DNA from 2 places in the Streptomyces sp. WAC00040 genome. Region 1 is predicted to be linked to the other one. Evidence: riboswitches for the same ligand, from Rfam matches in the RefSeq annotation. Region 1 holds a riboswitch; the other holds the start of a gene.
What was found. A riboswitch is a leader RNA that binds a small molecule or an ion and turns the genes downstream of it on or off. The one in region 1 is predicted to bind glycine.
Positions count from the first base shown of each region.

Region 2: linked by a shared signal. The riboswitch ahead of gcvT (glycine cleavage system aminomethyltransferase GcvT) and the one ahead of gcvP (aminomethyl-transferring glycine dehydrogenase) in region 1 are both predicted to bind glycine.

Region 1 covers NZ_JAKQZE010000003.1:576,818-584,034, reverse strand. The annotation lists gene MDN94_RS28125 (FHA domain-containing protein) at 1-624, shown strand, start outside; gene ftsR (transcriptional regulator FtsR) at 667-1,410, shown strand; gene MDN94_RS28115 (bifunctional nuclease family protein) at 1,464-1,937, shown strand; gene MDN94_RS28110 (MerR family transcriptional regulator) at 2,173-2,718, shown strand; gene MDN94_RS28105 (DNA polymerase IV) at 2,768-4,417, shown strand; gene MDN94_RS28100 (PRC-barrel domain-containing protein) at 4,517-4,900, opposite strand; glycine riboswitch at 5,015-5,112, shown strand; gene gcvP (aminomethyl-transferring glycine dehydrogenase) at 5,293-7,217, shown strand, end outside.
Region 2 covers NZ_JAKQZE010000001.1:3,341,449-3,348,665, forward strand. The annotation lists gene MDN94_RS15530 (EF-hand domain-containing protein) at 6-221, shown strand; gene MDN94_RS15535 (L-serine ammonia-lyase) at 291-1,676, opposite strand; gene glyA (serine hydroxymethyltransferase) at 1,872-3,131, opposite strand; gene gcvH (glycine cleavage system protein GcvH) at 3,154-3,528, opposite strand; gene gcvT (glycine cleavage system aminomethyltransferase GcvT) at 3,608-4,723, opposite strand; glycine riboswitch at 4,872-4,968, opposite strand; gene MDN94_RS15555 (AAA family ATPase) at 5,176-5,790, shown strand; gene MDN94_RS15560 (enhanced serine sensitivity protein SseB) at 6,416-7,165, shown strand.

The DNA.
Region 1 (7,217 bases):
ACCTCAAGTGCGGGTGGAGGGTTTGCCTCCGACCCGTATGCGACCAATCCCCACGCGGGGCAGCCGCGGCAGGAGGATCCGTCCATGGCGGGTTTGCCGGTTTGTTCGAGGTGCGGCCACCGGAACACCGAGGCCGGTCGGTTCTGCTCCAACTGCGGTGCGCCGCTGAAGGGTGGCGCACCGGCCGAGCGTGCGTCGGAGACGACGTCGACGATCTCCATCTCCGGCATCGAGGCCTACGACTCTGAGGTGACCGGCCAGACCGCCGTTCCCTCGCTCTCGCCGGAGGCTCAGGCCGCCGTCGAGGCGCTGCCGCTCGGCTCTGCCCTCCTGGTGGTCCGCCGCGGGCCCAACTCGGGCAGCCGCTTCCTGCTGGACGGTGAACTGACCACGGCGGGGCGCCATCCGCAGAGCGACATCTTCCTCGACGACGTCACGGTGTCGAGGCGGCACGTGGAGTTCAGGCGCGGACCGGACGGCGGTTTCACCGTCTCCGACGTCGGCAGCCTCAACGGCACGTACGTGAACCGTGAGCGGATCGACTCCGTGGTCCTTGCCAACGGTGACGAGGTTCAGATCGGCAAGTACCGGCTGGTCTTCTACGCGAGCCAGCGGGGCGTGTAACCCTCCCCAGACTCCGTCCGGGGTGACCCCCAGGGAAGGCACATGCTGCGAACACCGACGGGCGGTGCCGGTCACGGCACCGCCGCCGCGGGCGACCGCCCGATGAGCATCGGCGCGGTCCTCGGGCACCTGCGCGACGAGTTCCCGGAGGTCACGATCTCCAAGATCAGGTTCCTGGAGGCAGAGGGCCTGGTCGAGCCGAGTCGTACCCCCTCCGGGTACCGCAAATTCACGGCCCGGGACGTCGAGCGACTCGCGCTGGTGCTGCGGATGCAGCGTGACCACTACCTTCCCCTGAAGGTCATCCGCGAGCAGTTGGACGCCTTCGAGCGCGGCGAGCAGGTGCAGCTGCCCGCACAGGGCGCCCAGCGGGACCTCTTCGATGATTCCTGGGAACCGGAGGCCGAGCGTCCCCGCGGGGGCCGTATCGGCCGGGCGGCCCTCCTGGCCGCCGCCGAGGTGTCCGAGGAGGAGCTCGTCGAGTGGGAGTCGTACGGCCTGCTCACCCCGGACGCGAGCGGCGCCTACGAGCCGGAGGCGGTCACGGTCGCACGGATGGTCGCAGAGCTGGGCAGATTCGGTCTCGAGCCCAGGCACCTGCGTGCCATGAAAGCCTCCGCGGACCGCGATGCCGGCCTGGTCGAACAGATCGTCGCACCGCTGCGCCGCCACCGTAATCCACAGACCAGGGCCCATGCGGAGGCCACCACCAAAGAGCTCGTGACCCTGTCCGTGAAGCTCCATGCGGCACTGGTGCAGACCGCCCTCGGAGTGCGGCTCCACTGATCTTGGACCAGCCCGACTACCCAAACCGGTCGCGCACGTCCTAGGGTTGCTGTGTGAACGAGCTCGACGTTGTGGGTGTCCGGGTCGAAATGCCCTCGAACCAACCGATCGTGCTCCTGCGTGAAGTGGGAGGCGATCGGTACCTCCCCATCTGGATCGGTCCCGGGGAGGCGACCGCCATTGCCTTCGCCCAGCAGGGCATGGCACCGGCCAGGCCGCTGACCCACGACCTCTTCAAGGACGTGCTGGAGGCGGTGGGCCAGGAGCTCACCCAGGTCCGCATCACCGACCTGCGCGAAGGCGTCTTCTACGCGGAGCTGGTCTTCGCCAGCGGGGTCGAGGTGAGCGCCAGGCCCTCCGACGCGATAGCGCTTGCCCTGCGCACCGGTACGCCGATCTACGGCAGTGACGGGGTGCTGGACGACGCGGGTATCGCCATCCCGGACGAGCAGGAGGACGAGGTGGAGAAGTTCCGCGAGTTCCTCGACCAGATCTCCCCCGAGGACTTCGGGTCCAGCAACCAGTGACGGTTCCGCCGACGCGTGGGCGGATCGCTCCCGTGGCGGCGCATTCGAGCAGCCTTTCCCCGGATGGGGGCACGGGAAACCACTCTCAGGGTGATTATCACTCGGCGTGCCGAGTGTGGCGATCGTTGACGCACCCTTGGTGACTCCCTACCTTCGAGGTGGCAGGTCAAGGACGGAGGTCGGCGTGAGAAGCAGCGGCGACAGTACGGTTGGGGGCGGCCCCGGACCCGGTCCGGTGGAAAGCGGGCCGTACCCGCTGCACGACAGCGCAGCCGCGCCCTCCACCGACACCATCGGCTACCGCGGGCCCACGGCCTGCGCGGCCGCCGGAATCACCTACAGGCAGCTCGACTACTGGGCGCGCACGGGTCTGGTGGAGCCGAGCGTCAGGCCCGCGTACGGATCCGGCACCCAGCGGCTCTACAGCTTTCGCGACGTGGTCGTCCTCAAGATCGTCAAGCGCTTCCTGGACACCGGAGTGGCGCTGCAGAACATCCGGGCGGCCGTCCAGCACCTACGGGCCCGCGGTTTCCGGGACCTCGAGCGCATGACGCTGATGAGCGACGGCGCGACGGTGTACGAGTGCTCCTCGCCCGACGAGGTGGTCGGCCTCCTCCAGGGCGGTCAGGGCGTCTTCGGGATCGCCGTGGGCGTCGTGTGGCGGGACGTCGAGACGGCACTGTCGCAGCTGCACGGCGAGCGGATCGACACGGGGGAGACCCTGGTGGGCCACAACCCCGCGGACGAGTTGGCCAGACGCAGACGCGACCGGGCCGTCTGACGGCGCTCGCCGCTCCGCGTTGTCAGTGCTGTGGGGGAGCATCGGACATGTGAGAACCGCGCCGACGATCCTGCATCTCGACATGGATGCCTTCTTCGCCGCCGCCGAGCAGGCGGCGAAGCCGTCGTTGCGCGGAAAGCCGGTGATCGTCGGTGGACTCGGTCCTCGGGGTGTGGTGGCCACGGCCTCCTACGAGGCCCGGCGTTTCGGCGTGCATTCGGCGATGCCGATGGCGCAGGCCCGACGGCTCGCACCGAACGCGGCCTGTCTCGTACCACGCTTCTCGCTGTACCGCTCGGTGAGCGAGCAGGTCATGGAGCTGCTGGGGCGGCTGTCGCCGCTCGTGGAACCGCTGAGCCTCGATGAGGCATTCGTGGACCTGGAGGCCGGTGGCGCGGCGCATGACGCCCCGTCCGCCCGTGCGACGGGGGAGCGGCTGCGTGCCGACATCCGGGCCGTCACGGGACTCACCGGGTCGGTCGGGCTGGCCGGCTCCAAGATGATCGCCAAGATCGCTTCCGAGCAGGCAAAGCCGGACGGTCTGGTGCTGATCGACCCCGGCACCGAGCGTGAGCTGCTCGGGCCGATGCCCGTCCGGACCCTGCCCGGTGTCGGGCCGGCGACCGGGGAGCACCTGCGGCGGGCGGGCATGACCACCGTCGCGGACCTCGCGGAGGCGGGCGAGGACGAGCTCGTACGGCTGCTCGGCAGGGCGCACGGGGCATCGCTGTTCCGGATGGCGCTGGGGCACGACGACCGGCCCGTGGTGGCTGAGAGGGACGCGAAGTCGGTGTCCGTCGAGGACACCTTCGACGTCGACCTGCACGACCGGGTGCGGGTCCGGCTCGAGGTGGACCGGCTTGCCGAGCGGTGCGTGCAGCGGCTCCGCGGCAGCGGCCACTCCGGCCGGACCATCGTGCTGAAGGTCCGCCGGTACGACTTCTCGACCCTGACGCGGTCGGAGACGCTGCGCGGGCCGACGGACGACCCCACAGTGGTGCGGGAGGCGGCCGGCAGGCTGCTGGAGTCGGTGGACACCACCGGCGGCGTACGGCTGCTCGGCGTGGGCGTGACGGGGCTCGCGGACTACACCCAGGAGGACCTGTTCGCGCAGGCCGCGGCGGAGGCGGAGGCGGAGGCCGGGGCCGAGGCGGCCGAACCGGACGAGGGTGCCCCCACGGCCCCGGAGGGCGCACCCGCCGGGGCGGGTGAATCGCACCGTACCGAGCCCGGCCGGCCAGACCCGGCCGAGCGGCGCTGGGCTGCCGGACAGGACGTGCGCCATGCGACGTACGGGCCGGGCTGGGTCCAGGGGAGCGGCGTCGGCAGGGTCACCGTGCGGTTCGAGGAGCCTTGGTCGGCGCCTGGCAGGGTCCGGACCTTCCGGGTGGACGACGAGGACCTCGAGGCCGCGGACCCACTGCCGCTGGTACGGCCCGCCGGGCAGGCGGAGCCGCCGCAGGCCGCGGCCGGCGGGGAGGCTGATCCGGCTGCGACCCCGGGCGAGGAGGCGGGGAGAACGCCGGGGGCTTCCCGGCCCGCCACCGGCTCCGGGACATCCATGGAACCGGCGCCACCGGGGGCCTCAGCGGCTTCCCCCGAAGGGGCGACGCCACAGTCCTCGCCGGCAGGCGGCACCGAGGCGCCGGAGCCACCGGTCATGCCTCGGGCGCCTGTCCCGGACCGGAGTCAGGGCTGACCGGGCTGACCGGGCGCGGCAGGGGAGAGGCGACCCAACGGCGGTGAGCAGAGAGCCCGGCCGTGCGGCCGAGCCCGGGTGAAGCCGACGTGCGGGCGGTCAGTCCTCCTGACCCGCGACCCGGCCGAAGGACCGATCGCCGGAGGCGGGCGCCGGCGCGGGAGGCGGACCGGAGAGGTCGAGCCCGTAGTGGTGGTAGAGCTGGAGTTCCTGCTCGGGCGACAGATGGCGGCCCACTCCGAAGTCGGGCGCGTCCTTGATCAGCGCGCGTTCGTAGGGAACGTGCAGCGCGTTGTCGACGAGCTCGCTCGGCTCGAGAGGGACGAAGGCGTCGCGGCTGAAGAGGCCTGTGCGCACGGCCGCCCACTCGGGCACGCCCGTGGCGTCGTCCAGGTACACCTCGTCAACGGTTCCGATCTTGTTGCCGTTGCGGTCGAACGCCTTGCGGCCGATCAGGCTGCGCGGATCGATGTCGGTCTGCACGGTCCCTCCAAAAGGTCGCAGCTGCTCTCCAACGACTACAGAAGTCCACATTGCGGGTGTCGGCCACTCGAGCGATCGTGCGGGATGCACGCTGGTACCCTGGCAAACGGCCGCTGACCCTGTGCGGGAGAGTCCTCCGAAGAGCAGTCCGGAGGCGCCGAAGGAGCAAATCCTCCCCGGAATCTCTCAGGCACCTGTACCGCACGGACGAGGTCACTCTGGAAAGCAGAGCGGGCGTCGGACGGCATCCGCTCTCACCGACGGTGAAAGCCGGGATGTCGCTCCGTGACGCCCGGTGAAGCTCTCAGGTCGAGATGACAGAGGGGGAGGCCGTCCGGGCATCCCTGCCGTGATGCCCCTCGCAGGTCGTGAAGACCAGGAGGCCTCCCACCATGACCGCCAACCGCATTCCGCTCTCCCAGCTGGAGCGAGGGATCCCGTTCGAGCAGCGGCACATCGGGCCCGACGCCGGTGCCCAGGCCAAGATGCTCGCCCATGTGGGCTACGGCTCCCTCGACGAGCTCACCGCCGCCGCCGTACCGGACGTCATCAAGAGCGCCGAGGCCCTTGACCTCCCTGACGCCCGCACCGAGGCGGACGTCCTCGCGGAGCTGCGCGCCCTGGCGGACCGCAACCAGGTGCTCGCCCCCATGATCGGCCTCGGCTACTACGGGACGTTCACGCCGCCGGTCATCCTGCGCAACGTCATGGAGAACCCGGCCTGGTACACGGCGTACACGCCGTACCAGCCGGAGATCTCGCAGGGGCGGCTCGAGGCGCTGCTCAACTTCCAGACCGTGGTCGCGGACCTGACCGGGCTGCCCACCTCGGGCGCCTCGCTCCTCGACGAGAGCACGGCCGCCGCGGAGGCCATGTCGCTGGCCCGCCGGGTGGGCAAGGTCAAGAACGGCGTCTTCCTGGTCGATGCGGACGTCCTGCCCCAGACCCTGGCCGTGATAGAGACGCGTGCCGAGCCCACCGGTGTCGAGGTCGTCACCGCCGACCTCAGCGAGGGGATCCCCGCCGAGATCGCCGAGCGCGGCGTGTTCGGTGTGCTGCTGCAGTACCCGGGCGCCTCCGGTGCCGTGCGTGACCTCAGGCCCGTGATCGAGCAGGCGCACGAGCTCGGCGCTGTTGTCACGGTCGCCGCGGACCTGCTGGCTCTGACGCTGCTCACCTCGCCCGGCGAGCTCGGCGCGGACATCGCGGTCGGCACCACCCAGCGCTTCGGTGTCCCGATGGGCTTCGGCGGACCGCACGCCGGCTACATGGCCGTCCGGGAGAAGTTCGCCCGCAGCCTCCCCGGCCGCCTCGTGGGCGTCTCCGTCGACGCCGACGGCAACAAGGCCTACCGGCTGGCGCTGCAGACCCGCGAGCAGCACATCCGCCGTGAGAAGGCCACGAGCAACATCTGCACCGCGCAGGTGCTGCTCGCCGTGATGGCGGGCATGTACGCGGTCTACCACGGCCCGGACGGGCTGCGTGCCATCGCCCGGCGCACCCACCGCTACGCCGCGATCCTCGCCGAAGGGCTGCGGGCCGGCGGCGTCGAACTGCTGCACGGCTCGTACTTCGACACCCTGACCGCCCGGGTGCCCGGCAGGGCCGCGGACGTGGTCGCCGCCGCCCGCGAGCGCGGCGTCAACCTGTACCTGGTGGACGCCGATCACGTCTCCCTCGCCTGCGACGAGACCACCGGCCGCGAGCAGTTGTCCGCCGTCTGGGCCGCCTTCGGCGTGGACGGCGACATCGACGCCTTGGACGCGTCCGGTGCGGACGCGCTGCCGGCCGCGCTGCTGCGCGACGACGAGTACCTGGCCCACCCCGTCTTCCACCAGTACCGGTCCGAGACCTCGATGCTGCGCTACCTGCGTCGGCTCGCCGACCGCGACTACGCGCTGGACCGCGGCATGATCCCGCTCGGCTCCTGCACCATGAAGCTGAACGCGACCACCGAGATGGAGCCGGTGACCTGGCCCGAGTTCGGCCAGATCCACCCCTTCGCCCCGGTGGAGCAGGCTCAGGGCTATCTGACCCTGATCCACGAGCTGGAGGAGCGCCTCGCCGAGGTGACCGGCTACGACAAGGTCTCCATCCAGCCCAACGCCGGGTCGCAGGGCGAGCTGGCCGGTCTGCTGGCCGTCCGCGCCTACCACCGCGCCAACGGGGACGCGGGCCGCACGGTCTGTCTGATTCCCTCCTCCGCGCACGGCACCAACGCGGCCAGCGCCGTAATGGCCGGCATGAAGGTCGTCGTGGTGAAGACCGCCGACGACGGCGAGATCGACGTCGAGGACCTGCGGGCCAAGATCGAGCA
Region 2 (7,217 bases), on a different contig from region 1:
GACCGGTGGCGGACATCGAGTCAGCACGCAAGGCGTTCGACCGTTACGACGCGGACGGCGACGGCTTCATCACTGCGGCCGAGTACAAGACGGCCATGGCTCAGATGGGTGACTGGAACGTCACCGAGTCGGTGGCCGAGGCCGTGATCGCCGCACAGGACACCGACAAGGACAAGCTCCTGTCGTTCGACGAGTTCTGGGCCCACCTGAACAAGGCCTGATCCCGCACGGGACACGGGAAGGCCCCCGGCGCAGCGCCGGGGGCCTTCCCATGCCCGAAAGGGCTGCGGTCAGCACTCGATGATGTTCACCGCGAGACCGCCGCGGGCGGTCTCCTTGTACTTGACCGACATGTCGGCTCCGGTGTCCTTCATCGTCTTGATGACCTTGTCCAGGGAGACCTTGTGGCTGCCGTCGCCCCGCATCGCCATCTTCGCGGCCGTGACCGCCTTGACCGCCGCCATGCCGTTGCGCTCGATGCACGGGATCTGGACCAGGCCGCCGACCGGGTCGCAGGTGAGGCCGAGGTTGTGCTCCATGCCGATCTCCGCGGCGTTCTCGACCTGCTCCGGGGAGCCGCCGAGCACCTCGGCGAGCGCGCCCGCAGCCATCGAGCAGGCGGAGCCGACCTCGCCCTGGCAGCCGACCTCCGCGCCCGAGATCGAGGCGTTCTCCTTGAAGAGCATGCCGATCGCGCCCGCGGCGAGCAGGAAGTCGACGATGCCCTTCTCGTCGGCGCCGGGCACGAAGTTCATGTAGTAGTGCAGGACCGCCGGGATGATGCCCGCGGCGCCGTTCGTGGGGGCGGTGACGACCCGGCCGCCGGCTGCGTTCTCCTCGTTCACGGCCATCGCGTAGAGCGTGATCCACTCCATGGCGAGTGCCTGCGGGTCGCCCTCGGAGCGCAGCTTGCGGGCCGTGGTGGCGGCCCGTCGGCGGACCTTGAGACCGCCCGGCAGGATGCCCTCGCGGGACATGCCGCGCGAGACGCACGCCTGCATGACCCGCCAGATCTCCAGGAGCCCCTCCCGGATCTCGTCCTCGGTGCGCCAGGCCTTCTCGTTCTCCAGCATCAGCGCCGAGATCGACAGACCGGTCTCCTTGGTGAGACGCAGCAGCTCGTCGCCGGTACGGAAGGGGTACTTCAGGACGGTGTCGTCGGGGACGATCGGGTTGTCGCCCGCCGCTCCCTCTTGAGAAAGCACGGTCTCGTCGACGACGAACCCGCCGCCGACCGAGTAGTACGTCTTCTCCAGCAGAGTCGTGCCCTCGGCGTCGCGGGCGAGGACCGTCATGCCGTTGGCGTGGTACGGCAGGGCCTTGCGGCGGTGCAGGACGAGGTCCTCGTCGAAGTCGAAGTCGATCTCGTGGGCGCCGAGCAGGTTGATCCGCCCGTTCGTCCTGATCCGCTCGACCTGCGCGTCGGCGCTCTCGACGTCGACCGTCCGCGGAGAGTTGCCCTCCAGGCCCAGCAGGACGGCCTTGGGAGTGCCGTGGCCGTGCCCGGTCGCACCCAGCGAGCCGAACAGCTCGGCCCGTATCGCCGCGGTGTGGGCGAGCAGGCCCTCGTTCTTCAGGCGCCGGGCGAACATCCGGGCGGCGCGCATCGGGCCCACCGTGTGGGAGCTGGACGGGCCGATGCCGATCGAGAACAGGTCGAAGACCGAGATGGCCACGGGAAACTCCTTGTGGGGTGGTAGACGCCGTTGTCTGCCGTGTAGTGCAGCGGCGCGCAGCGCCTCGTATACGGGTGGCGTTGGGCGCGGAGGCATTGCGGGTGCGTGGTGCTTACGTGGTGCGGGGCACCGCGCGCACGGTCCAGTGTGCGCGGTGCCCCTTTTGTTTTGTCCGGGTCCGTTACGGGAGATCCGTCACAGACCAGGGTAGAGCGGGTGCTTCTCGGCCAGGGCCGTCACGCGGGCGCGCAGCGCCGGCACGTCGTACGACGGCTTCAGGGCCTCGGCGATGATGTCCGCGACCTCACGGAAGTCCTCGTCCTGGAAGCCGCGGGTGGCCAGCGCCGGGGTGCCGATCCGCAGACCCGAGGTGACCATCGGCGGCCGCGGGTCGTTCGGGATGGCGTTGCGGTTGACCGTGATGCCGACCTCGTGGAGGCGGTCCTCGGCCTGCTGACCGTCCAACTGCGAGTTGCGCAGGTCCACCAGGACCAGGTGCACGTCCGTGCCGCCGGACAGCACGGAGACGCCGTGCTCGGTCACGTCGGCCTGGACCAGACGCTCGGCGAGGATGCGGGCGCCGTCCAGCGTGCGCTGCTGGCGCTCCTTGAAGTCCTCGGAGGCGGCGACCTTGAAGGAGACCGCCTTCGCCGCGATGACGTGCTCCAGGGGGCCGCCCTGCTGGCCGGGGAAGACCGCGGAGTTGATCTTCTTGGCGAGCTCGGCGGTGGACAGGATCACGCCGCCGCGCGGACCGCCGAGGGTCTTGTGCGTGGTCGTGGTGACGACGTGGGCGTGCGGCACCGGGTTGGGGTGCAGACCCGCGGCCACCAGGCCGGCGAAGTGCGCCATGTCGACCATCAGGTAGGCGCCGACCTCGTCGGCGATCCTCCGGAAGGCCGCGAAGTCCAGCTGGCGCGGGTACGCGGACCAGCCGGCGACGATCAGCTTCGGCTTGGACTCCTTGGCGAGGCGCTCGACCTCGGCCATGTCGACCTGGCCGGTGGCGTCGTCCACGTGGTAGGCGACCACGTTGTAGAGCTTGCCGGAGAAGTTGATCTTCATGCCGTGGGTCAGGTGACCGCCGTGGGCCAGGTTCAGGCCCATGATCGTGTCGCCCGGCTTCAGCAGCGCGAACATCGCGGCCGCGTTCGCCTGCGCGCCCGAGTGGGGCTGCACATTGGCGTGCTCGGCGCCGAACAGCGCCTTGATGCGGTCGATGGCGATCTGCTCGACCACGTCGACGTGCTCGCAGCCGCCGTAGTAGCGGCGGCCCGGGTAGCCCTCGGCGTACTTGTTCGTGAGGACGGAGCCCTGTGCCTCCATGACCGCGACCGGAGCGAAGTTCTCCGAGGCGATCATCTCGAGGGTGGACTGCTGACGGTGGAGCTCGGCGTCGACAGCGGCGGCGACATCCGGGTCCAGCTCGTGGAGAGGGGTGTTGAGAAGCGACATCACTCGGTCCCTAAGGTTTTGGTCAGCCGGCGAAATCGGTGTACTCGTCCGCGGAGAGCAGGTCCTTCGGCTCTTCGCTCACGCGTACCTTGAAGAGCCAACCGCCCTCGAACGGGGCGGAGTTCACCAGGGACGGGTCGTTGACGACGTCCTCGTTGGCCTCGGTGACCTCACCGCTGACCGGGGAGTACAGGTCGCTGACCGACTTGGTGGACTCCAGCTCGCCGCAGGTCTCGCCCGCGGTCACCGTGTCACCGACCTCGGGGAGCTGGACGTACACCACGTCGCCGAGCGCGTTGGCCGCGTGCTCCGTGATGCCGACCGTCGACACGCCGTCCTCGGCGGCCGACAGCCACTCGTGCTCCTTGCTGTAGCGCAGCTGCTGGGGGTTGCTCATGACCTGAATTCTCCTGTACGCGGGGGAGTGCTGGTGAACGGGGACAGGGTGCGGACGATCACTTCCGGCACCCGGAGGATCACTTCTGGCGCTTGTAGAACGGCAGCGCCACGACCTCGTACGGCTCGTGGGTGCCCCGGATGTCGACGCCGACCCCCGAAGTGCCCGACGCGGCGTGGGCCGCGTCCACGTATGCCATGGCGATCGGCTTGCCGAGGGTGGGGCTGGGGGCGCCCGAGGTGACCTCGCCGATCACCATGCCCTCCGCCACGACCGGCATACCGGCACGGGGGACCCGGCGGCCCTCCGCGATCAGCCCGACGAGCTTGCGCGGCGGCGCGGACTCGGCACGCTCCGCGGCGGCCGTGAGCGCCGCACGGCCGACGAAGTCGCCTTCCTTCTCGAACTTCACCACCCGGCCGAGGCCCGCGTCGAACGGGGTGAGCGCCGTGGTCAGCTCGTGCCCGTACAGCGGCATGCCCGCCTCCAGGCGCAACGTGTCACGGCAGGACAGGCCGCACGGGATCAGACCGGCGGGCGCGCCCGCGTCGGTCAGCGCCTGCCAGAGCTTCTCGGCGTGCTGCGGCTCGACGAACAGCTCGAAGCCGTCCTCGCCGGTGTAGCCGGTGCGGGCGATCAGCGCCGGGACGCCGGCCACGGTGCCCGGCAGGCCCGCGTAGTACTTCAGGCCGTCCAGGTCCGCGTCGGTCAGGGACTTCAGGATGCCGGGGGACTCCGGTCCCTGGACCGCGATCAGCGCGTACGCGTCACGGTCGTCACGGACGGTGGCGTCGAAGCCCCCGGCGCGCTCGGTGAGGGCGTCGAGCACGATCTGGGCGTTGCCGGCGTTGGCGACGACCATGTACTCGTCCTCGCCGAGGCGGTAGACGATCAGGTCGTCGACGATGCCGCCGTCCTCCTGGCAGATCATCGTGTAGCGGGCGCGGCCGAGGCCGACGGTGCCGATGTTGCCGACCAGCGCGTAGTTCAGCAGGTCGACGGCCTGCGGACCGGTGACGGTGATCTCACCCATGTGGGACAGGTCGAACAGCCCGGCCTTGGTACGGACGGCGTTGTGCTCGTCACGCTCGCTGCCGTACCGCAGGGGCATGTCCCAGCCGGCGAAATCGGTCATGGTCGCGCCCAGCGACCTGTGCAGGGCGTCGAGTGCGGTCAGACGGGGGGCGTTGCTCATAGGTGTGGCTCCCAGGGCATGGCTGCGAGGACAATCCTCCCCATCTGTCATCGGAACCTGAGAGGTTCGCCCCGACTACGCGTACGGGTAGTCGTGACTTGCACCTTGGGTGGAGCCACTCGAATGCGGCTCGCTTTTCAGATCTGCCTCATCACACGCGGTACGGGGCCTGAGAGATTCAAGGGAGGAACTTGCTCCTTCGGCGCCCGCCACAGAGGTGGCAGGGACTCTCCCGCGTGGATTCAAGCGGCCGGTATGGAGTTTGCGCGCACATCATTGCACGCATCGGGGAAGAGTGGAGCGTGAGGCCGCCCTGAAAACACTTGAGCCGTATTACCAATTCTTTACACTTCATGGGCAAGGGTGTGGCATGACCCGACACGGGGAGGGGGACGACGTTGCAGCCGACCGGTGCATACGCCACGACCACGGGGGTGCCCGCGCCACCGGGCATGTCCGCCGTCCCGTCCCGGGCCGGAGCGGCCACGACCGCCCTGCCCGTCCTGCGCGACCTGCGGCAGCGGGCCGGGCGCAGCCCGCACAGCCTGATCTTCGCCGCCGGTGACGTGGTGGTCGTCTCCGGCCTCCCCGGCAGCGGCAAGTCCACGCTGATCCGGCGCGCGGCGAGCGGCCTCGGCATCGACTCGCAGGACACGCGGGACCGCTGGGACGCCCGTGCGCCCCGCTTCCTGCCGTACGCGATCTACCGCCCGCTGGTTCGGCTCGCCCACTACGCCGGACTGCGGCGCGCCCTCCGCTCCGGCGCGAGCGTCGTCGTGCACGACTGCGGCACGCAGGCATGGGTGCGGCGCTGGCTCGCCCGTGCGACACGGCGGCGCGGCACGTCCCTCCACCTGGTGCTGCTGGATGTGACACCCCAGGTCGCGCGCGCGGGCCAGCGCGAGCGGGGCCGCGGCGTCTCGGGCTACGCCTTCGCCCGCCACCGCCGGGCCGTCTCCCGCCTGGTCACCGAAGCGGAGGCGGGCCGCCTGCCGTCCGGCTGCGCCTCGGCGGTCCTCCTGGACCGCGAGGCAGCGGGGACGCTGGGGCGACTGGGCTTCGGATAACGGCCGCTCCACGTCCGCTGCGCGAGCCCTGTTCCCGCCCCGCCGCGGCCGGACCCCCGGAGGTGCTGCACCGCGCGCCCGCGCGGTGCCCTCTATCTGCTCTCCACGGCCCGCCGGCCGTGAAGGGTGCGCCCGAACGGGTGATTTCGCTCCACGAAATCGGCCGGGTCGGCGGCGCTCGCCTGCGTCGGCTGCGCCAGGGTCGGACTCCGTTGATGGGGTAGTCCGGGCCTCGTCGGTTGCGCCGGCCTGCCTCGGCTGCGCCAGGTGTAGGACTCCGCTGATTCGCAGCCGTGCCTGCGGCGGCCGAGCTCTTCGCCGGCCAGGTTCCGGACCCGCCGGCGGCGGCCCGAGCCCGCGTCGACGGCTCAGGCCTCCGCGGACGGAGGCAATTCCAGCCTCGCCGGCGTTGGAGGCGCGGGGGTCCGGTGGGGGCCCCACGCCGCCAGGCGGAGGGAGGAGCCCCCGCAAGCACCGCGCCGAGCACGGTGGCGGGTCCGGGCGGAGCCCGTTCGGGAAGGGGTGGCGTGGGGAAACGCTCCGCGCAGCGGACACCCCCCGGCGCTAGGGTCGTCGCGCACGACCACGCACCGCCCACTGCTGGGGCCCGCACGAAGGACACCGCATGGACATACCCCGCACCGGCTGGCCCGGCAACGAGCTCGAAGAGGTGCTCGCCGCCTCCCTCGGCAACCCCGCGGCCGGCGGCCGCCTCGTCGAGGTGCTCGGCCGCAGCCCGATATGGGTCCCGCTGCCCAACGGCGGCAGCCAGGAGAGCCGCGACCTCGATCTGCCGACCATGGAGATCGATGGCGCCGCGTACGTCCCCGTCTTCAGTTCGGAACAGCAGTTCCTCCAGTGCGTCGGCGCCCATATGCCGTTCACCGTCGCGCCCGCCCGGGAATTCGCCCGCGGGCTGCCCCCGCAGCTCGGTATCGCCGTGAATCCGGGCGGCGCCGTGGGCGCCCCGTTGCCGCCCGCCGCGGTCGCCGAGCTGTGCCGGGTGGGGCGGACGCCGCTCGAGGGTCCGGCCTCCGGCGGCCGGGTGCGGCTCTTCGAGCCGGACTGGCAGGAGGAGCCGGTCGACTTCCTCGCTGCCGCGGCAGGCGAGTTCGAGGCCGTCGGCGTCGTGCTGACGGGCCGCCGCGCGCTCGCCTCCATCGAGGGCGACGCGCCGACACTCTTCATCGGTGTGCAGCTCTCGTCATGGGAGGGCGTCGAGCGCAACGCCCCGATGGACGCCCTCGGGCGGGCCATGGGCCGGGTCCAGCCGCCGTGGCCGGTCAACCTGGTGCTTCTCGATGTCGCGCAGGATCCGGTGGCCGACTGGATGCTCGAGCGGGTGCGCCCCTTCTATCAACGACAGCACGTGTAGGGCTCGGGCCTGACACGAAAGAGAGACCCTGTGGTCAAGTCTTTGTCGGGAG